One region of the Microbacterium sp. RG1 genome, then DNA from elsewhere that is predicted to be linked to it. Evidence: predicted binding sites of a transcription regulator. Region 1 holds the regulator's gene; the other holds the start of a gene.
The links. The regulator HrcA, encoded in region 1, represses chaperone genes, less so after heat shock. The targets are predictions, from matches to a motif close to TTNGCACTCGNNNNNNNCGAGTGCNAA.

Region 1 (11,520 bases):
CGTCGCTCATCGAACTCGGTGTAGGCGTCGACGATCTTCCCGACGAGGGTGTGGCGCACCACGTCGTCGCTGGTGAGGTAGGAGAAGTGGATGTCGTCGATGTCTTTGAGCACCCGCGTCACCAGGCGCAGGCCGGATGCTCCCTGCGGCAGGTCGATCTGAGTGATGTCGCCGGTGACGACCATGCGTGTGCCGAACCCCAGGCGGGTGAGGAACATCTTCATCTGCTCGGGCGTCGTGTTCTGCGCTTCGTCGAGCACCACGAAGGAGTCGTTGAGCGTCCGCCCGCGCATGTAGGCGAGCGGCGCCACCTCGATGGTTCCACTCGCCATGAGCTTGGGAACGAGCTCCGGGTCGAGCATCTCGTTGAGCGCGTCGTAGAGAGGCCGCAGGTACGGATCGATCTTGTCGGTCAGCGAGCCGGGGAGGAACCCGAGGCGCTCCCCCGCTTCGATCGCCGGCCGGCTGAGGATGATGCGACTGACCTCCTTGCGCTGGAGCGCCTGGACGGCCTTCGCCATCGCCAGGTAGGTCTTGCCTGTGCCAGCGGGGCCGATGCCGAACACGATCGTGTTCTCTTCGATCGCGTCGACATAGGCCTTCTGCCCGAGCGTCTTCGGGCGGATGACCTTGCCGCGCGACGACAGGATCGCCTCGCCCATGACCTCCGACGGACGCATCCCGCCGTCGGTGTCGAGGATGCGGCGCGACGACGCGACGTCGGCGGGGCCGAGGTCCTGCCCGCGGCGGGTCATGACCAGCAGCTCCTCCACGAGCGTCTTCGCTGCGGCGACCTCGGCGGCCGAACCCGAGAGGGTGATCTCGTTGCCGCGCACGTGGACGTCGACATCCGGATGCTCGCGCTCGACCACGCGCAGGAGGCGGTCCTGCGGTCCGAGAAGCTGCACCATGGCGATGCCGTCGGCCATCAGCTTCTCGACGGCTTCGGGCTGGGGCTGCTCAGGCACCGACACTCCCCTCCGAAAGATCGCCGGCGAGGACGTGCGCGTGCACGTGGAAGACGGTCTGACCGGCGCCGGCACCAGAGTTGAAGACGAGGCGGAAGTCGCCGTCCGCGTGCTGCGCGGCGACCGAGCCGGCGACCTCGACCATCTCGGCGAGCAGATCGGGCGCCTGCGCCGCGAGCGACACGACGTCGCGGTACTCGGAAGTCTTCGGGATGACCAGAAGGTGGACGGGAGCCTGGGGCGCGATGTCACGGATGACGAAGACGCGCTCGGTCTCGACGAGGATCTCCGCGGGGATCTCGCCCTGCAGGATGCGGGTGAACACGGACGGCTCGCTCATTCCTCCAGTCTATGCGCGCGCGTTCACCACCGACCCAGGAGAGCCTCGATGGCGGCGAGGGCGGCGGGTCCCGCGGTCGAGGTGCGGAGGACTCCGCTTCCGAGCCGGACCGGGTGCGCGCCCGCGGCGGCGAACGTGTCGAGCTCGCCCGCGTCGATCCCTCCTTCGGGCCCCACGACCAGCAAGATCTCGGGGGCACCGTGCAGCTCCTGCATCCTGGCGCTGAGCGACTCGGATGCGCCGGGCTCCAGCACGAGCGTCGGGACGGTGGCCGCGCGCTGCGCGATCTGCGCGCTGGTGCGGACCTCGCTCACTTCCGGCACCCACGCGCGATGCGCCTGCTTGGCGGCCTCGCGGACGATCTGCGCCCAGCGGGCGCGGCCTTTGACCGCCTTGGCGGAGTCCCAGCGCGAGACGCTGCGCGCGGCCTGCCAGGGCACGACCTCGGCGACGCCGAGCTCCGTCGCGGCCTGCACCGCCATCTCGTCGCGATCGCCTTTCGCCAGCGCTTGAACGAGGACGAGGCGCGGCGCGGGGGCCGGAACGTCCTCGCGCCGCCCGATCTCGACCGCCACTTCGCGCGGCGCGACGCTGACGCACGTCCCGGTCGCCCAGACGCCCCGTCCGTCACCGATCGTGACCTCCTCGCCGACGCGCACGCGCCGCACGGTGGCGGCGTGGTGCGCCTCGGCTCCGGTCAGCACGACCGTGCGGCCGGGATGCGCATCGGAGGCGTCGTCGAGCAGGAAGTGCAGCGCCATCGGATCAGCCGTTGCGGAAGCGGTCGCGCAGCTTGGCGAACAGGCCCTGCTGGAACTCCGACAGGCGGGGAGCCGGCGCCTTCGTCTTCTTCGCGAACTCCTCGATGAGCGCCCGCTCCTTGTGGTCGAGGCGGGTCGGGGTGACCACGTGCACGCCGATCTTCAGGTCGCCGCGCTGATTGCCGCGAAGCGGCGTGATCCCGCGTCCCTTGATCGTCAGCACGTCGCCGGCCTGGACTCCGGCGCGCAGTTCGAGTTCGACGTGACCGTCCAGCGCCTCGATGCGGGTGGTGGTGCCGAGGATGGCGTCGGGCATCGAGACGTCGAGCGTCGCGAGCAGGTCGTCGCCGTCGCGACTGAAGACCTCGTCGGCGGCCACCGTGATCTCCAGATACAGGTCGCCGTGGGGGCCTCCCGCAGGGCCCACCTCGCCCGAGCCGGGAAGCTGCAGGCGCAGGCCCGTCTCGACGCCCGCGGGGATGTCGACCGAGACCGTGCGACGCGCACGCACCCGACCCTGGCCCTGGCAGGTGGCGCACGGGTACGGGATGGTGGTGCCGTATCCCTGGCACGTCGCGCAGGGCTGGTTGGTGACGACGTTGCCGAGCAGGCTGCGGACCGTGCGCTGCACGTGGCCGCTGCCGTGGCAGATGTCGCACGTGACCGGCGACGTGCCGGGCTGGCAGCACCCGCCCTCGCACGTCTCGCACAGCACAGCGGTGTCCACCTCGATGTCGCGGTGGGCGCCGAAGATCACCTCTCGCAGCTCGAGCGTCACGCGCACGAGGGCATCCTGGCCGCGTTCGGTGCGCGAGCGCGGGCGCACCCGTCCTGCGCCGCCGCCGCCGAAGAACGTGTCGAAGATGTCGCTGAACCCGCCGAAGCCCTGCGCACCACCGAATCCGCCGCCGTCGCTGCCCATGTCGTACCGGCGACGCTGCTCACTGTCGCTCAGCACGTCGTAGGCGTGCGTGACGAGCTTGAAGCGCTCCGCCGCATCCTCACCGGGGTTCACATCGGGATGCAGCTGGCGCGCGAGCTTGCGGTACGCCTTCTTGATGTCGTCCTGCGATGCGTCGCGAGGCACCCCGAGTACTTCGTAGTGGTCTGCCACTTCAGCCTTCCCGTCCGCGTGCCGCGGAATCGTCTCGCACGCGCTCAGCGCGCGCGTTCGTCGTCTTCCAGCAGCCGGCTCAGGTAGTGAGCCACGGCGCGGACGGCCGCGAGGTTGCTGGAGTAGTCCATCCGGGTGGGTCCGAGCACGCCCACGCGCGCCTGACCTCCGGTCGTGTCGTAATCGCTGGCCACCACCGACGCCTCGACGAGTCCGAACGCCTCGTTCTCGCGTCCGATGGATGCGGCGAGCCCCTGCTCGTCGGCCACCATCTCGCCCATCAGACGCAGCAGCGTCACCTGCTCCTCGATCGCTTCCAGCAGCGGGTAGATGCTGCCGCGGAAGTCGCCCTCGGCCCGGGCGAGGTTGGCGGTTCCCGCCATGACCAGCCGGTCCTGCCGGAACTCGTCGAGCTCCTCGCCGACGGTGCGCAGGAGCGCGCCAAGGGCGCGGTCGGCCCGACTGTCGGTCAACGTCTCGGCCAGAGCCTGCGCCACGCGTTGCGTGCCCTCGCGCACGGGCCGCCCGGTCACGAGCACCGACACCTGCGCGCGGAGCGTCGCCACATCCGTCTCCTCGAGCGGCTCGGGCCCTGCCATCAGACGCTGCGACACCCGACCGGTGTCGGTGACGAGCACGACGACCAGACGCGACCCGCCGAGGTGGACGAGTTCGACGTGCGTGATGCTCGCGCGCTCGAACGACGGATACTGCACCAGGGCGACCTGACCGGTGAGTTGGGTCAGCGCACGGACTGTGCGCCCGAGCATGTCGTCCAGATCGGCCGGAGCCCCGAGGAACGCCGTGATCGCCGAGCGCTGGGCACTCGTGAGGGGCCGCAGTTCGGCGAGGTGGTTCACGAAGACGCGGTAGCCCTTGTCGGTCGGCACCCGACCGGACGAGGTGTGCGGTGCGGTGATGAGCTCCTCGTCCTCGAGCAGCGCCATGTCGTTGCGGATCGTCGCGGCGGACACGCCGAACGAATGACGTTCGACGATCGACTTGCTGCCGACGGGTTCGCGCGTCTCCACGTAGTCCTGGACGATCGCCCGAAGCACGTCGAGCCCCCGATCGCTGACCATGCGCACTCCCTCCTGGCACTCGAGGTCTGGGAGTGCCAATTCTAGCGCGCTCGCGAGGCGAGTCGCCGGTAGGCCGCCCGTAGACTCTCGAGAGGAGGTCGCATGTCGCATCCCGTCATCCACACCGAGACCGGAGTCGTATCCGGAGCCCTCTCCGAGGGGATCGAGCGCTACCTCGGCGTCCCCTACGCGAAACCACCGGTCGGAGCGCGCCGATTCGCTCTTCCCGAGCCGGTCGCGACCTGGGACGGGGTGCGAGAGGCCACCGTGTTCGGGCCCTCATCGCCGCAGTCGCCCTATCCGGGCGAGATCGGCAAGCTCCTCCCCTCGACCCTGATCCCCGGCGACGACATCCTGACGGTGAACGTGTGGCGACCGGCGGATGCGGACGGCGCCGCGGTCATGCTCTGGTTCCACGGTGGAGCGCTCGAGCGCGGCACGGCGGCGATCAGCGTGTACGACGGCACCCCGTTCGCCCGCGACGGCGTCGTCTTCGTCTCGGCGAACTACCGTCTGGGCGCCGAGGGGTTCTCGGTCCTGCCCGGTGCACCCAGGAACATCGGGCTCGCGGATGCGGCCGAGGCACTGCGGTGGACCCATCGGAACATCGCCCGCTTCGGCGGCGATCCCTCGCGGATCACGATCTTCGGCGAGTCCGCCGGCGGTGCCGTCGTCGCTGCGCTTCTGGCCCGCGAGGACCTGCGCCCGCTCATCGCGGGGGCGATCATCGAGTCGGGGCCGCTGGACGCCGCGACGCCCGAGCGCGCCGCCCGGCCCGCGCGCGACATCGCTCGCCGGCTCGGAATCCCCGCCACCGCCGAGGAGTTCCGCCGGATCCCGCCGGAGCGTCTCGTCGCGGCGAGGGACGAACTCTCGGCGGCATCCACCCTGCTCAAGGCGGCACCGGGATACAACGCGACCATCGATCCGATGACACTCCCGGAGAACCCCCGACGCGCCCTCGTCGATGTCGACGTTCCGGTCATCATCGGCACCAACACCGACGAGTACCGCCTCTGGTATCCACCCGAGGCGCTCGCGAAGCTCTCGCGGCGGACGTACGCCCTCCTCGCGCTCGCGAAGCGTCTGCCGCGCGGCGTATGGCGCGCGTACCGGACCGCGCTGCCCGACGCCCCTGCGGGAGAGATCATCGGACAGGTGCTGACGGATCTGCTGGTGCGGCAGCCGGCGATCGAGGTCGCACGGTTGCGCGGCGCACCCACGTTCGTCTACGAGTTCGCCTGGCCGAGCCCGGTCCGCGACCTCCGCGCCGCGCACGCCCTCGAACTCGGCTTCGTCTTCGACGCGCTCGGCGACGATGGCGCCATCACGATGGGCGGCACCCGGGCCCCGCAGCAGCTGGCCACGCGCATGCACGCCGACTGGATCCGCTTCGCCGAGACCGGCGATCCCGGCTGGCCCACCTTCCGCGACGGCTCGCTCGTGCGCCGCTACGACACCGTGACAGAAGACGTCGCCCTGCCGCGTGCGGAAGTGCTCGCGGCACTCGCCCGCTGACTCAGTCGGTCAGCGCGCGCACGACCGCGTCGGCCAGGAGCCGGCCACGACGCGTGAGGACGATCCGACCGCGCAGGGCGGCCGCCCCCTCCACCAGGCCGTCGGCGATGAGCCCGGCCACGGCGCCGCGTCGATCGGCCGGGACCACCTCGACCGGAAGCCCCTCACGGATGCGGGACTCCAGCAGGATGCGCTCGAGGGTGCGGGCCTCCTGGTCGGGGACCTCCCTCGCCGCCGCCGGAGACGACCCTAGCGAGAGCCGCTGCGCGTACGCGGCCGGGTGCTTCACGTTCCACCAGCGCACTCCGGCGACGTGGCTGTGCGCACCCGGACCGAACCCCCACCAGTCTGTTCCGCGCCAGTAGGCGAGGTTGTGGCGTGAGCGGTGGTCTGTGCCGCGCGCCCAATTGGACACCTCGTACCATTCGTAGCCCGCATCCGCCATCGCGTCGTCGACGAGCTCGTACATCTCGGCCTGCAGGTCGTCGTCGGGCGCGGGCACCTCACCGGAGCGGATGCGGCGGGCCAGCTTCGTTCCATCCTCGATGATGAGCGCGTAGGCGGAGAGATGATCCGGCTCCAGCGCGAGGGCGGCATCGACCGATGCGCGCCAATCGGAGAGGGACTCCCCCGGTGCGCCGTAGATCAGATCGACGCTCACGTCGAGCCCGGCCGCCCGCGCCCCCGCGACGGCCGCGGCGACGTTGACGGGATCATGCGTGCGATCGAGTGCGGCGAGCACGTGGGGGACGCTCGACTGCATGCCGATCGAGACGCGGGTCACTCCCGCCTCGGCGAGCTCGGCGAGGGACGCGGGGGTTACCGAGTCGGGATTGGCCTCGACCGTGATCTCGGCGCCCGGCGCGATGCCGAAGCCTTCGCGGACGGCGTGCAGCATCCCGCCCAGCGCCGCCGACGAGAGCAGGGTCGGCGTGCCCCCGCCGAAGAAGACGGTCTGCGCCGGCCGCGGGGCGTCTGCCAGCACCCGGGTCGCCAACGCGATCTCACGGCTCAGATCGTCGGGATAGTCGTCGCGTCGGTGGCCGCGCAGCTCATCGGCCGTGTAGGTGTTGAAGTCGCAGTATCCGCAGCGCACACGGCAGTAAGGGACGTGGATGTAGACCCCGAAATCGGTGTCGCAATCCACCACGGTGCCCTCGGGGAGAGCCCCGTCGGCGGGTGCGATGTCGCCGTCGGGAAGTACGGATGGGGTCATCAGGCGGGGGTCGTGTACATGGGTGAGATCGCGCGCAGGTACCGACTGAACAACTCGCGGCGGCGGCGGCGCACGAGTGCGGGGAGAAGGCGGTAAAGCGGCGCCACCGGGCGGTCGAACGCGCGAACGGTGAACCAGACCTCGTCATCGCCGCGCCACTCGATCATGAACGATTCCTCACCGCTCACCACCGAGTCGCGCACCGTGCCGAGCGCGAACCCGATACGGCGCTTCTCCTCGACCACGAAGATCACGCGCAGCTCGGCGTCGACGCGATAACCGCCGATACGGCCGCGCACGTGCACCGACGAACCGGCGGCCACGTACGGCGTTCCGTCCGCATCGAAGCGCTGGTCGGCGTCGAGGCGGCTCGGCGCGATGGGCTGGCCCTCGTCATCGAACGAGACGCCCGAGTAGCTCGGATCGGATGCGGGGCGCACCTCGGCGATCGAGATGCCGCCGTCACGGAGGGCACTCCAGGACAGCAGCGCATCTCCCGCCGAGCGGAAGCGCTCCTCGCCGCTGCCGAGCTTCCACGACTCCTCGGCGGGGATGCTCTTCTCCGGCGGGTACTGGAGGAGGTCGGGAGCCTGCGTCGCCCCGACGGCGGCGTAGTCGACGGTCTCGTCCCGGAAGGTCCCACGGCGCATGGTCTCCAGCGTACCGAGCCGGCCTGGATGCACGATCCGAATGTGAATCCCCTACTTCTTCGTCTCGACGTCACCCGACAGCGCGGCGATGAAGGCCTCCTGGGGCACCTCGACGCGTCCGACCATCTTCATACGCTTCTTGCCCTCCTTCTGCTTCTCGAGCAGCTTGCGCTTACGCGTGATGTCACCGCCGTAGCACTTGGCGAGCACGTCTTTGCGGATGGCGCGGATGTTCTCGCGGGCGATGATCCGCGCTCCGATGGCGGCCTGGATCGGAACCTCGAACTGCTGACGAGGGATGAGCTTGCGCAGCCGCTCGGTCATCATCGTGCCGTAGGCGTACGCCTTATCACGGTGCACGATCGAGCTGAAGGCGTCGACCTTCTCGCCCTGCAGGAGGATGTCGACCTTCACGAGGTCGGCGGTCTGGGACCCGGCCGGTTCGTAGTCCAGGCTGGCGTAGCCCTGCGTGCGGCTCTTGAGGTGGTCGAAGAAGTCGAAGACGATCTCACCCAGCGGCATGTTGTAGCGCAGCTCGACGCGGTCCTCGCTGAGGTAGTCCATGCCCAGCAGCGTCCCGCGGCGCGATTGGCACAGCTCCATCACGGTGCCCACGTAGTCCTTCGGCAGCAGGATGCCGACCTTGACGACCGGCTCGGAGACCTCGGCCACGCGGCCGTCCGGGTACTCGCTCGGGTTGGTGACGGTGACCGTCTCCCCCGTGTCCGTCATGACCTCGTACGTCACGGAGGGCGCGGTGGTGATCAGGTCGAGACCGAACTCGCGCGAGAGGCGCTCGGTGATGATCTCGAGGTGCAGGAGCCCGAGGAACCCGCAGCGGAAGCCGAAGCCCAGGGCGACGGAGGTCTCCGGCTCGTACTGCAGCGACGCGTCGGACAGCTTGAGCTTGTCGAGCGCCTCGCGCAGCTCCGCGTAGTCACTGCCGTCGATCGGGTAGATGCCCGAGAAGACCATCGGCTTGGGGTCTGTGTAACCGGGCAGCGCGTCGGTGGCGGGCTTGCGGTGGTTCGTGATCGTGTCGCCGACCTTCGACTGGCGCACGTCCTTCACGCCCGTGATCAGGTATCCCACCTCCCCGACGCCGAGGCCCCTGGTGGGAACCGGCTCGGGGCTGGATACGCCGATCTCGAGCAGTTCGTGGGTGGCCTTGGTCGACATCATCTGGATCCGCTCACGCGGCTCGAGCTTGCCGTCGACCATCCGGACGTAGGTCACGACACCGCGGTACGCGTCGTAGACGGAGTCGAAGATCATCGCGCGTGCCGGGGCCGCGGGGTCTCCGACGGGTGCGGGGATGCGCTCGACGATCCGATCCAGCAGCGCTTCGACACCCATGCCGGTCTTGCCGCTGACGCGAAGCACGTCCGCGGGGTCGCCGCCGATGAGTCCCGCGAGTTCGGCGGCGTACTTCTCGGGATCGGCCGCGGGCAGGTCGATCTTGTTGAGGACCGGGATGATCGTGAGGTCGTTCTCGAGCGCGAGGTACAGGTTCGCGAGCGTCTGCGCTTCGATACCCTGCGCCGCATCCACCAGGAGGATCGCGCCCTCGCACGCAGCGAGCGATCGGCTCACCTCGTAGGTGAAGTCGACGTGCCCGGGGGTGTCGATCATGTTGAGCGCGTACGTGCCGTTCGCGTCCGACCAGGGCATCCGCACGGCCTGGCTCTTGATCGTGATGCCGCGCTCGCGCTCGATGTCCATGCGGTCGAGGTACTGCGCCCGCATGTCGCGGTCGGCGACGACACCGGTGATCTGCAGCATCCGATCGGCCAACGTCGACTTGCCGTGGTCGATGTGGGCGATGATGCAGAAGTTGCGGATCAGCTCGGGCGGAGTCGCGGACGGCTGCAGGGGCTTGAGGGCGCGCGGTGACATGTTCCGTCGATTCTACGGGGAGCAGCCGCCCGCCCGAGCCTAGGCTGGGGCGATGACGGTGCAGGTGGTCCTGGTGCACGGGATCCGGACGTCCGCTTCCATGTGGCGCGCCCAGCGGGCGAGCCTCGAGGCCGCGGGCATCGGCGTGGCCGCCGTGGACCTTCCCGGTCACGGCAAGCGCATGGCCGAGCCGTTCACCCTCGACGAGGCGTTCGCGACGATCGACCGTGCCGTGCGCGCCGCGGCCGAGCGCGGGCCCGTTCTGCTGGTCGGTCACTCCATGGGCGGACTGCTGTGCATCGAGTACGCGGGGCGCGTCGATCCCCCGCCGATCGCCGGGTTCATCGCCGCATCCTGCACCGCGGTGCCGCGCGGGCTGGGACTGCGCATCTACCGGACGCTGGCCCGCGGCTTCGACGCGCTCCCCGATCGCGGGATGCGGCTGACCCGGTACGTGCTCTCGCGAACGCTTCCCGAGCACACTCGAGACGACTTCGGCGCGGGCGGATACGCCCTCGACGCCCAGGACGGCGCGCTCGCGCAGCTCGCTCGGCTCGACGTGCTTGCCTCTCTCGCCCGCATCCACGTACCGCTGTGGTTCGTCAACGGCCAGTACGACCAACTGCGCGTCAGCGAGCGTCTCTTCCAGCGCATCGCGCCCCACGCGGAACTCATCGTCATCCCCCGCACGAGCCACCTCGTGTCGGCGATGCGCCCCGAGGCCTTCGACGCGGTGATCGCACTCGCCGTCGCGACGATCGAGGCGGGCGCGCGGGACCCCGTCTGGTAGACTCCTTGTTTGGCTTGCGCGTGAAGGGTTTTCCCGCTCTTCACGACCGCCGCGAAGCGCCCCTCTACCGCTGACCGGCAACTTCCGAGCAGACTCCGAAACGAAAGTTCACGACACGTGGCAAACATCAAGTCGCAGATCAAGCGCAACAAGACCAACGAGAAGGCGCACGAGCGCAACAAGGCCGTCAAGAGCGAGCTGAAGACCGCGGTGCGTCGCACCCGCGAGGCCGTCGCCGGTGGCGACAAGGCCGCCGCCGAGAAGGCGCTCGTCACGGCTACCAAGAAGCTCGACAAGGCCGTCAGCAAGGGCGTCATCCACAAGAACCAGGCCGCGAACCGCAAGTCCGCGATCGCGAAGCAGGTCTCCGCTCTCTGAGCCGCTTCCTCCTCGAGGGCCCGTCGCTGTTGCGGCGGGCCCTCGTCGTTGTCGAGGACAGGGCTCAGGCCGCGTAGGGAGCGCGTGTGGCGATGACCGTGACGAGGCGTTCGAGCGCGAAGACGGCGTCGCGGGAGCCACCCTTGACCTCGGCGTCGGCGCGCGCGGTCGCCTGGATCGCGAGACCGAGCGATTCCTGGGTCCACCCCGACAGGTCGCGACGGGCCCGGTCGACCTGCCAGTCCTTCATGCCCAGCCGCGTCGCAAGCTGCCGGGACGGCTCACGCGTGCCGGCCACCCTGGCCATCGTGCGCAGCTTCATCGCGATCGCCGCGACCATCGGAACCGGGTCGGCGCCCGAGTCGAGCGCCTGCCGCAGTGCGAGGAGCGCCTCGCCGTAACGACCGGCGATCGCCGTGTCGGCGACGGTGAAGGCAGAGGTCTCCACGCGACCGCCGTAGTACCGCTCGACGATCTGCTCCGTGATGTCACCCTCGACGTCGTTCACCAGCTGCTGGCAGGCCGCGGCGAGTTCTGTCAGGTCGTCGGAGAACGCACCGACGAGGGCGCGCAGCGCGGCGGGCACGATACGCCTGCCGGCCTCGCGGAACTCGCTCGCGGCGAAGTCGTACCGGTCGGAATCGCGCTTGATGGCGGGGCAGGCCACCTCCACCCCTCCGCCGGCCCCGGCCCGGATCGCCTCCAAGAGCTTCTTGCCCCGCACGCTCGCGCCGGTGTGACGCAGCACGATCGTCGCCCCCTCCTGCGGGTTCTCCAGGTAGGCCAAGGCCTCCGAGAGGAACGCGT
Region 2 (11,520 bases), 1.3 Mb from region 1:
TCTTTGCTGACGCATAGCCGGAGCCCAGGTTCGGGGGTCGGGGAGCACAGTTCAGCCACTGATGCCGATTTCGGAGAGTGGGCGTGGCCCGCCCGGAGGGTCTGGCTGAGTTGTCCACCATGTGCGGGCTGCGCAACCCCCCTGCGCATGTCGCTGTGGGGGAGTGGACTGAAGGCGTCCCGAATCCGAACGCAACGAACGAGGGAGATCGCGATGAGCAACGCCGAGAAGACCGGACACGAAGAACACAACGAGAAGAAGTCCCAGGACTCCGCCGCATCGGGGGGCTCCGAGTCGCAGGAAGAGGGTGAAGCGGCGATGGACGCGGCCGAGGATGCGATCGTCGACCACGGCCGCGACTGACCTGATCCGATGCCGGTGCGGTTGAAGGGTCGGCGTCGCGCGACGGCGTCGGCTGCACAAGGCGTCGTGGACTGGGCCTGTGCCGATCCTGCTGTTCTCGCGGTGATTCAGGTGGGCTCATATGCGCGCGGCGCCGAGACGATGGCGGGCGACCTCGACCTCGTCGTGATCGTCGACGATCCCCTCGTCGCCGCGGAGAGCGCCGGCGTGCGAGGGCTGTTTCCGCGGGCGCGTGTGATCGCCCTACGGCGATGGGGCCCGGTTCACGAGGTGCGGCTGCGGACATCATCCGGCCTGCTGGTGGAGCTGGACTTCACGCCGGAGTCCTGGCTCGAGCTGCCGCTCGACGCCGGCACGGCGTGGGTTCTCGGCGACGGTCACCTCGTCGTCTACGACGGAGGCGTCGCGAGTCCGATGCTCCGGATGCTTGAACGCCACCCGCGGACGCGCGCTCACGGCCAGAGTCACTGACTGCGCCGGAAACAGCCGGCCGCTAGAGTTCGGCCATGATCCCGTTCGAGAACCTCGTCGCCTTCGTCGTGACGTCGGTGGTGATCATCGTGATCCCCGGGCCCAGTGTGCTGTTCGTGATCGGACGATCGATCGCGCTCGGACGTCGCGCCGGTGTTCTGAGTGTCGTCGGCAACGCCCTCGGCACGGTGCCCGCGGTCGTGGCGGTCGCCTTCGGTGTCGGCGCGATCGTCGCTTCATCCGTCGTCGCGTTCACGGTCATCAAGATCGCCGGCGCGGTGTATCTCGTCTGGCTCGGAATACAGGCGATCCGTCACCGGCGCGCCCGGGTCGACGGTGTCGACCGTGCGCCGGTCTCGACCTTCACGCTGCTTCGCCAGGGCTTCGTCGTGGGGCTCACGAACCCGAAGACGATCGCCTTCTTCGTGGCGGTCCTGCCGCAATTCGTGGATCCGGCGGCCGGGGCGGTATGGCTGCAGCTGTTGCTATTGGGACTGATCTTCCAGACGCTCGCTCTCGTATGCGACAGCGTGTGGGCGCTCGCCGCGGGAACGGCGCGGGCCTGGTTCGCCCGTTCGCCGCGGCGTATCTCCACGCTCTCCGGCGCCGGCGGCGTCATGATGATCGGTCTCGGCGGGGTGCTGGCGGTCAGCGGTTCGAAGAGCTGACCTTCGCTCAGTGCTCGTTCTCGAGCACCATTCCGACCGAGGTCGCGCAGGTGTCGCCGCGCCACGCCTCAACACCTTCTCGAACCGCGAATGCGGCGATCACGAGACCTGCGACGGCATCAGCCCACCACCATCCGAACGCGCTGTTGAGCGCGAGTCCGAGGAGCACGGCGGCGGAGAGGTACGTGCACAGCAGGGTCTGGGCGGAGTCGGCGACGGCGGTGGCGGAGCCCGCTTCTCGACCGGTGCGTCGCTCGGCGAGTGAAAGGAACGGCATGATCAGGACGCTGAGTGCCGTGAGGATGATGCCGATGGGGGAGTGCTCGGGTTCGACGTGCGTCGTCAGCGCCCACGCCGACGACGCGGCGACGTAGGTCGCGAGCGCGAAGAAGGCGACGGCGATCACGCGGAGTGTGCCGCGCTCCCAACGCTCCGGGTCTCGACGGGTGAATTGCCAGGCGACCGCCGCCGCCGAGAGCACCTCGATCGTTGAGTCCAGGCCGAACGCCACGAGCGCCGCCGAGGATGCCGCGGCGCCGGCGGCGAGCGCGACGGACGCTTCGACGATGTTGTAGGCGATCGTCGCGGTCACGATCCAGCGGATTCGGCGCTGCAGCACGCGGAGGCGCCCCGGGCTCGGGGCGACCGAGGTGCTCATGCGCAGCGGCAGGTGTCGCCCGCGCAGCAGCCCGGTTCGACGTAGAGGACGACCTTGAGCAGCTCGTCCAGGGCGGGAGCGAGGTGGCTGTCGGCGAGGCGGTACCAGGTACGACGCCCCTCGGGGATCGCTTCGACCAGACCGCACCCGCGAAGGCACGCGAGCTGATTCGACATGACTTGGCGCGAGACGCCGAGGGCGTCGGCGAGGTCGGACGGGTATGCCGGAGCCTCGCGCAGGGCCAAGAGGACACCTGCCCGCGTCGGATCCGACAGGGCGTGTCCGAGTCGTGCCAGGGCGGCGGTGTGCGTCGCGGTCGCACGATTGAGCACGGTGTTCATGGCTCGGATAGTACATGAAATCGTGAACTATGACGAGTGTGTGCCAGTTTCCCAGCTGCCATGCACCGGATCGCATACGACCTGGGGTTGAATCGAGGAGGGCGAGGCTGCTCGCCGTGAACACCGGCGGTACCCGCTCATCCGACCTCACCCGAGACGAGAGAAGCCCATCGTGACCTACGGTTCGATCACCACCTTCCCGCAGGCCGCGGACGTCGCCGCCGAGGCCGCCCGTGACGCGGTTCGCACGCTGGGCGCCGCGATCGAGGCGAACGGCGGCGCTGTCTGGGTGCTCGCCGGCGGAAGCTCGCCGATGGCGGCCTACGCGATCCTCGCGGCCCAGGATGCGGACGCGATCGACTGGTCGAAGGTCACGGTCCTGATCGGCGACGAGCGCTCGGTGCCGATCAGCGACCCGCAGTCGAACTGGGGCACGATCGCTCCCGCGCTGCTGGACCAGCCCGGCTTCGACACCATGGTGCAGCTGCGTCCCGACACGGACGTCGACGAGGACGAGTCCGCGCGCCGGTACGCCGCGGCGATCGCCGCGCTGCCGAAGACGGATGCGGGATCTCCGCGCCTGGACCTGGTCTGGCTCGGCGTCGGAGAAGACGGACACACACTGTCGCTGTTCCCCGGGCATCCTGACTTCCGCCCGGTCGACGAGCTCGTGATCCCGGTCCACAACTCTCCCAAGCCGCCGCCCACGCGCATCACGCTCACTCTCAAGGCGCTGGACGGTGCGCAGCATGTGGTCGTCTTCGCGACCGGTGCAGGCAAGAAGGAAGCGCTGGCCGAAGCGCTCGCGGAGGGGAAGCTGCCGATCGCGGTCGTCGCTGCTCACGTCACGGCCGCCGGCGGATCGGTGCAGTGGCTGTTCGACGAGGCTGCGGCCGGCTGACCCCGTCCCGCCCACGAGGAAGAGCAGCATGACCACGGACCAGAAGCCCGCCGGCTCACCGCTCGAGGCCCGCCCCTGGATCGCTTCCTACGCCGAGGGGGTGCCGGCCGAGATCGAACCCGTCACCGAGACGCTCGTCGACCTTCTCGACGCATCCGTCTCGCGCTACGGCGACCGTGTCGCGCTGGAGTTCTTCGGCGCCGAGACGACGTACGCCCAGCTGGGGGAGCAGGTCTCCCGCGCCGCGAACGCCCTGCGCAAGCTGGGCGTGCAGGCGGGGGACCGGGTCGCGCTCATCCTGCCGAACTGTCCCCAGCACGTCGTCGCGTTCTACGCGGCCCTGCGCATCGGCGCGATCGTCGTCGAGCACAACCCGCTCTACACGCCGCGCGAGCTCCGCCACCAGTTCGAGGTGCACGGCGCCGTCGTCGCGATCGTGTGGGACAAGGTCGCCGACACCGTCGCCGAGTTCCCCGAAGACGTCGCGCCCTCGGCGATCGTCTCGGTGCGGATGCCGGACGCCCTGCCCTTCGGCAAGCGTCTGGCGCTGCGGCTGCCCGTCGCGAGGGCGCGGGAGACGCGCGAAGCCATGACCACCCGCCCGCGCGCCCGCGGCCTGCTCGAATGGTCCGACTTCGTGCGCGTGCGCAAGCTCCCGCGTAAGTGGCCGAAGCCGCGACTGGACGACACCGCGCTCCTGCAGCTCACGAGCGGCACCACGGGCACGCCCAAGGCGGCGATCCTCTCGCACCGCAACCTCCGCTCGAACGCCGCGCAGGGGCGTGCCTGGGTGCCGGGGCTCACCGAGGGTGGCGAGGTCTTCTACGCCGTGCTCCCGCTCTTCCACGCGTACGGGCTCACCCTCTGCCTCACCTTCGCGATTTCGCTGGGTGCGCGCGTCGTGCTCTTCCCGAAGTTCGACGTGGATGCGGTCGTCGCCGCCTCCGCGACCTCGAAGCCCACGTTCCTGCCCGCCGTGCCACCGATCTACGACGCACTCTCGCGGGCCAGCACACGCAAGGGCGTCGATCTCTCCGGCATCCGCTTCGCCATCTCCGGAGCCACGAGTCTGCCGGTGCCGACGGTGACGCGCTGGGAGGAGGCGACCGGGGGGCTTCTCGTGGAGGGCTACGGCATGACCGAGACGTCGCCGGTCGCGCTCGGCAACCCGATCGGTCCCTCGCGGCGCCCCGGGACGGTGGGCGTGCCCTTCCCGAGCACCGAGATCCGGGTCGTCGACCCCGACGATCCTCGCGTCGACCGTCCGGCCGGGGAAGCGGGGGAGCTGCTCATCCGCGGCCCGCAGGTGTTCCAGGGCTATTGGCAACAGCCCGACGAGACCCAGGCCGTGCTGCTTCCCGGAGGTTGGTTGCGCACCGGCGACATCGTGACGGTGAGCGAGGACGGCTTCGTCACCGTCATCGACCGCGTCAAAGAGCTCATCATCACGGGGGGCTTCAACGTCAGCCCGACCGAGGTCGAGCAGGTGCTGCTGCTGCATCCGGATGTGGCGGAGGCGGCCGTCGTCGGCATCCCCCGTCCTTCCGGCGGCGAGGATGTTGTGGCCGCGATCGTCACGCGCGAGGGCGCAGTCTTCGACGCGGCCGCGCTTCGCGACTTCGCGCGCACGCACATCACCTCGTACAAGGTGCCCAAGCGGATCGTCGAGGTGGAGGATCTGCCGCGCTCGCAGATCGGAAAGGTGCTGCGCCGCGTCGTCCGCGAGCGCCTCTCGGCCCGTTAGGGCACGGATCGCCTGACCTACTGCATCGCCGCGACGTCTGCTCAGTCGGTGAGCTGGCGGTAGGTCAGGTGGGGCTGGTCGCTGAGAAGGTGGCCCTCGTGCGAGCGAAGCTCCACGTCGGCACCGGGGATCGTCGAGCGGATGCGGCGGGCTGCCGCAACGGCGTCGAGCATCCGGTCCTTTGCGCCGAAGGTGGCGGTCACGCGACCCCGGATGTTCCGCAACAACTCCGTCGGATGCTCGGGGAGCTTGTCGGTCCGAGGCGAGAAGTGCGCGAAGGTCTGCATCGCGTACCGGTCGAGTTGTCGCTGGAGTTCTGTTCGCGCTTCGTCGGTCCGGTGCGGCCCTGTGAGATAGGACAGGGCACGCTTCCGGCCGGGCTCCCCGAGCCCTGCGAGGAGGCCGGCAACCACGAGCGGGGCGATCTTGCGCGGGCCGAAGCCGCTGGACGAATGAAGGATCAGACGTTCCACCTGCGCGGGGCGGTGTGCCGCGAACGCCGTGGCGATCCACCCGCCGAGCGAGACTCCGACATAGGCGGCCGGAGCGCCGATGAGCTGTTGATGCGCTTCGAAGACCCAGCGGGCTTGATCCTCGGCGGCGAAGGGCACCCGGGTGGGCGTGCTCCTACCGGGCTCGCCTGGCAGATCGAACGCGTGGACGTGATGCGACTCGGCCAACTGCAGGATGGTCGGAGCCCAGGACAGCGCCGTCGAGCCCGAGCCGTGCAGAAGGACGACGGGCGGAGCTGTGGGAGATCCGGCGGTGATTGCGGTGATCTCGCCGATCGAGGTGAGGGCGACGCTCTGTCCGGCATCGGGCAGGTAGCGGCGCAGAAGCCGCTCATATGTGTCGCGGATCTGGAGGGCACCAGCGCTGCTGCGATAGCGGAGGTCATTCATTCGTGATCTCCACAGCATTGTTGATGGTGACGAGGACGTCCAGGACGGCCTCGAGCGGGCCGGACGCGATGATCTGGAGCGCGAGATCATCTGGCATGCGCACGATCTGAAGTGCGACCCGGGGTGCCGCTCCATTCGCATTGAGCAGGTCTGAGACTCGCCGTTCCTGTTCCGCGCTCGCGGCGTCGACGCGAACGACGACGGAGGCCGCAGTCCGCGTCGACGCGCCATCCTGGGTGGGGGCTGCCAGGGGCGCACCGCCTTCGATGAGCTTCAGATCCTTGATGTGAATGCGGTACTGCTTGCCGATGCGGGTCGCTTGCAGACGTCCACTGCGGATGTATTCGCGCACGGTACGGGGTCGGAGCTGTAGACGGGCAGCGACGTCGTCGACACTCAAAAGTTCTTCCACGGCTATATAGTGCCATAAACGTACGTAAAGGTATGTAAAGGGGTTCTTTATTCACGCGAGAGGGTCACCAAGCTGCGGCGCGAGGTGATTCTTTCAAGGCCTTCGGTTTCGGCGAGACGCAGCGTTCGCGCCGGCAGTGGAGGAAGCTCGGACGCGATGCCGTCGGTCTGCTTCGCGATGCCCACCAGCAGAGCCAGGTCGACGCCGGGCGCGGTGACCTCGAGGCGCGCGTAGTCGCTCGTGGTGCCCCATCGCAGCCGCTCGATCTCGCTCAGCCGAAGCGCGTGCGTCGCCTCGCCGGCGGTGATCCACATCCGGTCGCGTGACACGCGCACGCTCGCTTCGACGGAGCGTCTGCGCAACAGCGCGGTGACGATGAGATAGGCGGGGAAGGCGAAGAGCGCCCCGAGCGCGAGGATCAGCATGCGGGGTCCAAGTCGCTCGACGACGGCGCTGAACATGATGAGCGCCGTGGTGACGAGCGCCCCCGTCACGACGATGGTGGCGATGATCCACACCGTGAGCTCCCGCATCCGCATCGGGATCGCCCGGAAGCGGAGGATGACCGCATCGCCGTCGTTCTCCCAGGCCAGCGGTACTCGCGGCTGCGCTCGGGTCTTGCCCGGTAGGAGGTTGATGACGCGGCTGAGCAGTGTGATCCAGACCCAGCCGGCGGCAGGGGGCAATGCGAGGAGCAGCCCCGCGTAGATCGCGCGCGGTGTGCCGGGCGCGAAGAGCGGTGGAAGGAGCTCGATCGATGCGTAGAGGGCTGGTGCGAGGGCGACCGCCACCAGGAGGTGGACGATCGCGCCGGTCGGATGCGGCATGCGCACCGTGAGGTTCACGAACCAGATCCCGCAGAGGGCCCCCGCGATGATCGTCATCAGGAAGGGGAAGAACCCGCCCTCGGTGAGGTATCCGGGCAGCGCCGCCAGGATGCAGGCGGCCGCCCAGACCAGCGGATTCAGGGCGATCCTCTGCAGCAGAGGCGGCCGTCTCGCTGCCTCGGCGGGGTCGTTCACGCGCTGAGTCTATGAGGTCGCAGGAGGGCCCTAGAGGCGGCTGTGAGAACTAGCACTCGCGGCATGAGAGTGCTAATCTGTGATTGTTGAGTCAAGGGGGCTCAACTTAGGGACTACGGGTCGGATCCCACATCCGATCCCGCTCGAGAGGAGACGACTATGGCTGCATACGACTCGCTCCGTGACCTGGAGCGCATGGCGAACACGTTCTTCGACACCGCGCGGCGCGGCCCTCGGCAGATGCCGATGGACCTCTACCGCGACGGTGACCACTACGTCCTCACCGCCGACCTGCCGGGCATCGATCCCGGATCGGTCGACGTCGACATCGACGGTCAGCTGCTCACCATCCGTGCCGAGCGCACGCTGTCGGCGGGTGACGGAGTCACCTGGATCACGCGGGAGCGGACGTCGGGCACGTTCCTGCGTCAGTTGAGCCTCGGTCAGGGGCTCGACACCGAGAAGATCTCGGCGAGCTACCGCAACGGCGTGCTGAGTGTCACGATCCCCGTCAGCGAGAAGGCCAAGCCGCGGAAGGTCGAGATCGTGACGGGCGACGACGCCCCCGAGCTGCAGGTCTCGGAGTCGCAGAGCTGACGCATCGCGGACAGCAGTAAGGGCCGGTCGGAGAGGCTTCCGACCGGCCCTTGTCCCTTTGCACCAAGAGTGTCCTGCAATCACATGTCGGTAGCTGCCACAGCAAAACAACTACCGTGCGAGCACTCTATAACGGTGAGATAACGGAGGGGAAGAGGTTTCCGTTACCTTTTCGTGATTCTTTGCTGACGCATAGCCGACTGCGGGGTCAGCGGTCGCGGACGGGCGTGATCAGCACCCCGCCGAAGCGCGCCTCGGAGTACTCCCATTCGCGCCCGTCGACCCACACCCGGGCCGAGGCGCAGGGGAGTGACTCGTGTTCGCCGTCCCGCCAGTGCAGGACGAAGCCGCCGCCGAAGGAGGCGTTCGATCCTGTGACGCGGGCGCCGTCCGCATCCACTGCGCGAGCCTCGCACTCGCCGCAGAGGTACTCGGGGTACCGGTCCGACTGCGCGACCTGGGCGCCGCAATTCGGGCAGGGTTGCGTGCCGCGGGAACCGGGGAGGAAAGCGCTCATGGCACGAGTGTAGGTCGGGTGCTCACGCCGCCGGCGGGAGCCAGACCGTCAGGCGCACGGCGTCGTCCGGCAGGTGGAGGATCTCGTAACTCCGCTCGACGACGACACCGTCGAGGCCCCGGATGCGGGTGGTCGCGCCCCGGCGCCGCTCGACGATGTGGCCGCTCCACCATGCCGTGAAGTGCGGGCTCCTCGTCTCGAGCTCGCGCACGAGATCCCCGAGTCGCGGATCATCCAGGCGGTCGACGTTCGCCGCGCGCAGGTGGGCGACGGCGCCGCGGGCGAGCTCCTCCCAGTCGAGGAACGTCTCCCGGGCGCGCGGGTCGGTCAGCAGGTAGCGGCACGTGTTGCGCTGCGGGGGCGGAAGCTCAGCGAGCCCGGCGTGCAGCGACATCCCGTCCTCGTTCGCCGCGACGATCGTGCTGAACCTGTCGAGCACGTACGCGGGTTGTGGGCGGACCGCCGCGACGAGCGCCGACATCCGCGGGAGGAGGTCGCTGTCCGCCCTCGGCTCGGCGCGCGCAGCGTCGGCGTCGCGGAGCCGCACGAGATGACGCGCCGCATCCGGTGACAGCGCGAGCGCGTGGGCGAGAGCCGTGAGTACGGCATCGCTCGGGTGGGATTCGCGCCCCTGCTCGAGCCGGATGTAGTAGTCGACGCTGATCCCGGCGCGGGTCGCGACCTCCTCGCGGCGCAGGCCCGGAGTCCGCCGGGCGCCGGGGGAGTCGTGCCCGGGCGCGAGCGCCCTGTCCTGACGGCGAGCACGGAGGAAGTCGCCGAGTTCGTTCGCGATGACCGGCTCCTCTCGGCTGGGTGGGTGGACCGCTCCTATGAACAGTACGGTCTTCCGTCGGGGCGGTTCGAAGCCGGAGCCTGGAGGCATGTCCACTTACACCCACGGTCACCACGAATCCGTGCTGCGCTCGCACCGCTGGCGTACCGCCGAGAACTCCGCCGCCTACCTTCTGCCCTTCCTCGGAGCCGATGACCGACTGCTGGATGTGGGGGCCGGGCCCGGCACGATCACGGTCGATTTCGCCGAGCGCGTGGCTCACGTCACCGCGACGGAGATCGGCGAGGACGAGGCGGCGCTGACCCGCGCGACGGTGGAGGAGCGCGGAGCGTCGAACGTCGACGTGCGGATCGCGGACGTGCACGCTCTGCCGTTCGACGACGACTCGTTCGATGTCACGCACGCCCATCAGGTGCTGCAGCACATCGCGGATCCGGTGCAGGCGCTGCGGGAGCTCGCGCGGGTGACCCGACCCGGCGGGATCATCGCGGTGCGCGACGCCGACTTCGCCGGGTTCGCGTGGTGGCCGCAGATGCCTGAACTCGACCGCTGGCTGGAGCTGTATGAGGCGGCGGCCCGCGCCAACGGCGGCGAACCGGATGCCGGCAGACGTCTCCTCTCCTGGGCGCGGGAGGCAGGGCTCACCGACATCAGCGCGTCGTCGAGCACGTGGTGTTACGCGAGCGCCGATGAGCGGAGGTGGTGGGGCAATCTGTGGGCGGACCGCATCCGTCAGTCCGCGCTCGCACGGCAGCTGGAGAGCAGCCCCGACACCGACGCCGACGAGCTCGACCGGATCGCCGCCGGATGGCGTGAGTGGGCCGCATCCGACGACGGCTGGTTCTCGGTCCTGCACGGTGAGATCATCTGCCGCGTGTCCTGACGAGATCAGGCCGGGTACGGTGGCACTTCCGACCCATCGACGCCGGAGGACGACATGAGCTCTGACCAGCGCGGTCGCCCGCGTCCGCCGCAGGCGTTGAATCTCGTTCTCTCGTACGTCGCCTTCGTGCCGTTGGCGATCATCTGGGCGTCCTTCTCGTGGATCATGCTGACCACCAGCGGCGCGAGCAGCATGGCTGCGCTCATGCCGATGGCGGCATTCATGTTCACCTCGTGGCTCTGGGTGCTGCTGGCGATCATCGCTCTGGCGCGCTCCGCGCGATATGGGGGCAACGCGCATGCGCTCGTGGTCTCGCTCGCGGCGCTCCTGCTCGCCGTGCTCGGACTCTTCTTCATGCTGCCTCGCTGACAACGAGGACTAGGCTTTCGCGAGCTACGGCGAAGGAGGCCTCATGGCGGGCAAGACGATCGTGATCACCGGTGCGAGCGACGGCATCGGGCGGGAGGCGGCGCGGGCGCTGCACGCGCAGGGGCACACCGTCATCCCCGTCGGGCGCAATGGCGAGCGCACCGCGCAGATCGCCCGGGAGGTGGGTGCGCGCGTGCACCTCGCGGACTTCGCCGATCTCACGAGCGTCCGAGAGCTCGCGGACGATCTGCTCACGCAGTACGACCGCATCGACGTGCTCGCCAACAACGCCGGAGGCATCTTCGGCAAGGTGCGCGAGAGCACGATCGACGGACACGAGATGACCTTCCAGGTGAACTACCTCGCGCCGTTCCTGCTCACACAGCTGCTGAAGGACCGGCTCATCGCCTCCACGGCCACGATCATCAACACCTCCAGCGTCGGCGCGCGTCTGTTCGGTCAGCTGGAGATCGACGACCTCGACAACGAGCGCTCCTTCAGCGCCACGCGCGCCTACGGCACGGCCAAGCTCGAGCAGATCCTCCACGTCAAGGAGCTCGATCGGCGCTACCGCGCACAGGGCATCGGCGCGGTGGCGTTCCACCCGGGCAACATCGCCACGAGCTTCTCGAGCGCGCCCAGCTCGCCCATGCGCCTCATCTACCAGACGCCCCTCAAGAAGCTCTTCCTCACGAGCATCCCGAAGGGTGCCGACACCCTCGTGTACCTCGCGGAGGGCGAGCCTGGTCGTGACTATGCGCCGGGCGAGTACTACGTGAAGCGCAAGCCCGCGCGGACTCATGCACAGGCGGACGATGCCGCTCTGGCGCGAGAGCTCTGGGAGCGCAGCGAGCGCATGCTCGCGCTCTAGGCAGCGGG

Region 2: EHF32_RS09645 (Hsp20/alpha crystallin family protein) is a predicted target of HrcA. The motif match lies at 7,532-7,558, and genes of this name have one in related genera.

Annotation. Positions count from the first base shown of each region.
Region 1 is NZ_CP034121.1:736,121-747,640, reverse strand. Features, by position in the region: gene EHF32_RS03520 (PhoH family protein) at 1-929, opposite strand, end outside; gene EHF32_RS03515 (HIT domain-containing protein) at 961-1,308, opposite strand; gene EHF32_RS03510 (16S rRNA (uracil(1498)-N(3))-methyltransferase) at 1,332-2,069, opposite strand; gene dnaJ (molecular chaperone DnaJ) at 2,074-3,183, opposite strand; gene hrcA (heat-inducible transcriptional repressor HrcA) at 3,228-4,265, opposite strand; gene EHF32_RS03495 (carboxylesterase/lipase family protein) at 4,368-5,783, shown strand; gene hemW (radical SAM family heme chaperone HemW) at 5,785-6,999, opposite strand; gene EHF32_RS03485 (DUF1990 family protein) at 6,999-7,649, opposite strand; gene lepA (translation elongation factor 4) at 7,701-9,545, opposite strand; gene EHF32_RS03475 (alpha/beta fold hydrolase) at 9,598-10,335, shown strand; gene rpsT (30S ribosomal protein S20) at 10,453-10,713, shown strand; gene holA (DNA polymerase III subunit delta) at 10,778-11,520, opposite strand, start outside.
Region 2 is NZ_CP034121.1:1,997,063-2,008,582, reverse strand. Features, by position in the region: gene EHF32_RS15740 (hypothetical protein) at 214-363, shown strand; gene EHF32_RS09690 (hypothetical protein) at 475-834, shown strand; gene EHF32_RS09685 (LysE family translocator) at 870-1,502, shown strand; gene EHF32_RS09680 (cation transporter) at 1,510-2,160, opposite strand; gene EHF32_RS09675 (ArsR/SmtB family transcription factor) at 2,157-2,501, opposite strand; gene pgl (6-phosphogluconolactonase) at 2,674-3,402, shown strand; gene EHF32_RS09665 (long-chain-fatty-acid--CoA ligase) at 3,431-5,146, shown strand; gene EHF32_RS09660 (alpha/beta fold hydrolase) at 5,188-6,048, opposite strand; gene EHF32_RS09655 (helix-turn-helix domain-containing protein) at 6,041-6,460, opposite strand; gene EHF32_RS09650 (hypothetical protein) at 6,508-7,482, opposite strand; gene EHF32_RS09645 (Hsp20/alpha crystallin family protein) at 7,642-8,079, shown strand; gene EHF32_RS09640 (hypothetical protein) at 8,288-8,596, opposite strand; gene EHF32_RS09635 (helix-turn-helix domain-containing protein) at 8,619-9,479, opposite strand; gene EHF32_RS09630 (class I SAM-dependent methyltransferase) at 9,478-10,272, shown strand; gene EHF32_RS09625 (hypothetical protein) at 10,327-10,641, shown strand; gene EHF32_RS09620 (SDR family NAD(P)-dependent oxidoreductase) at 10,685-11,512, shown strand.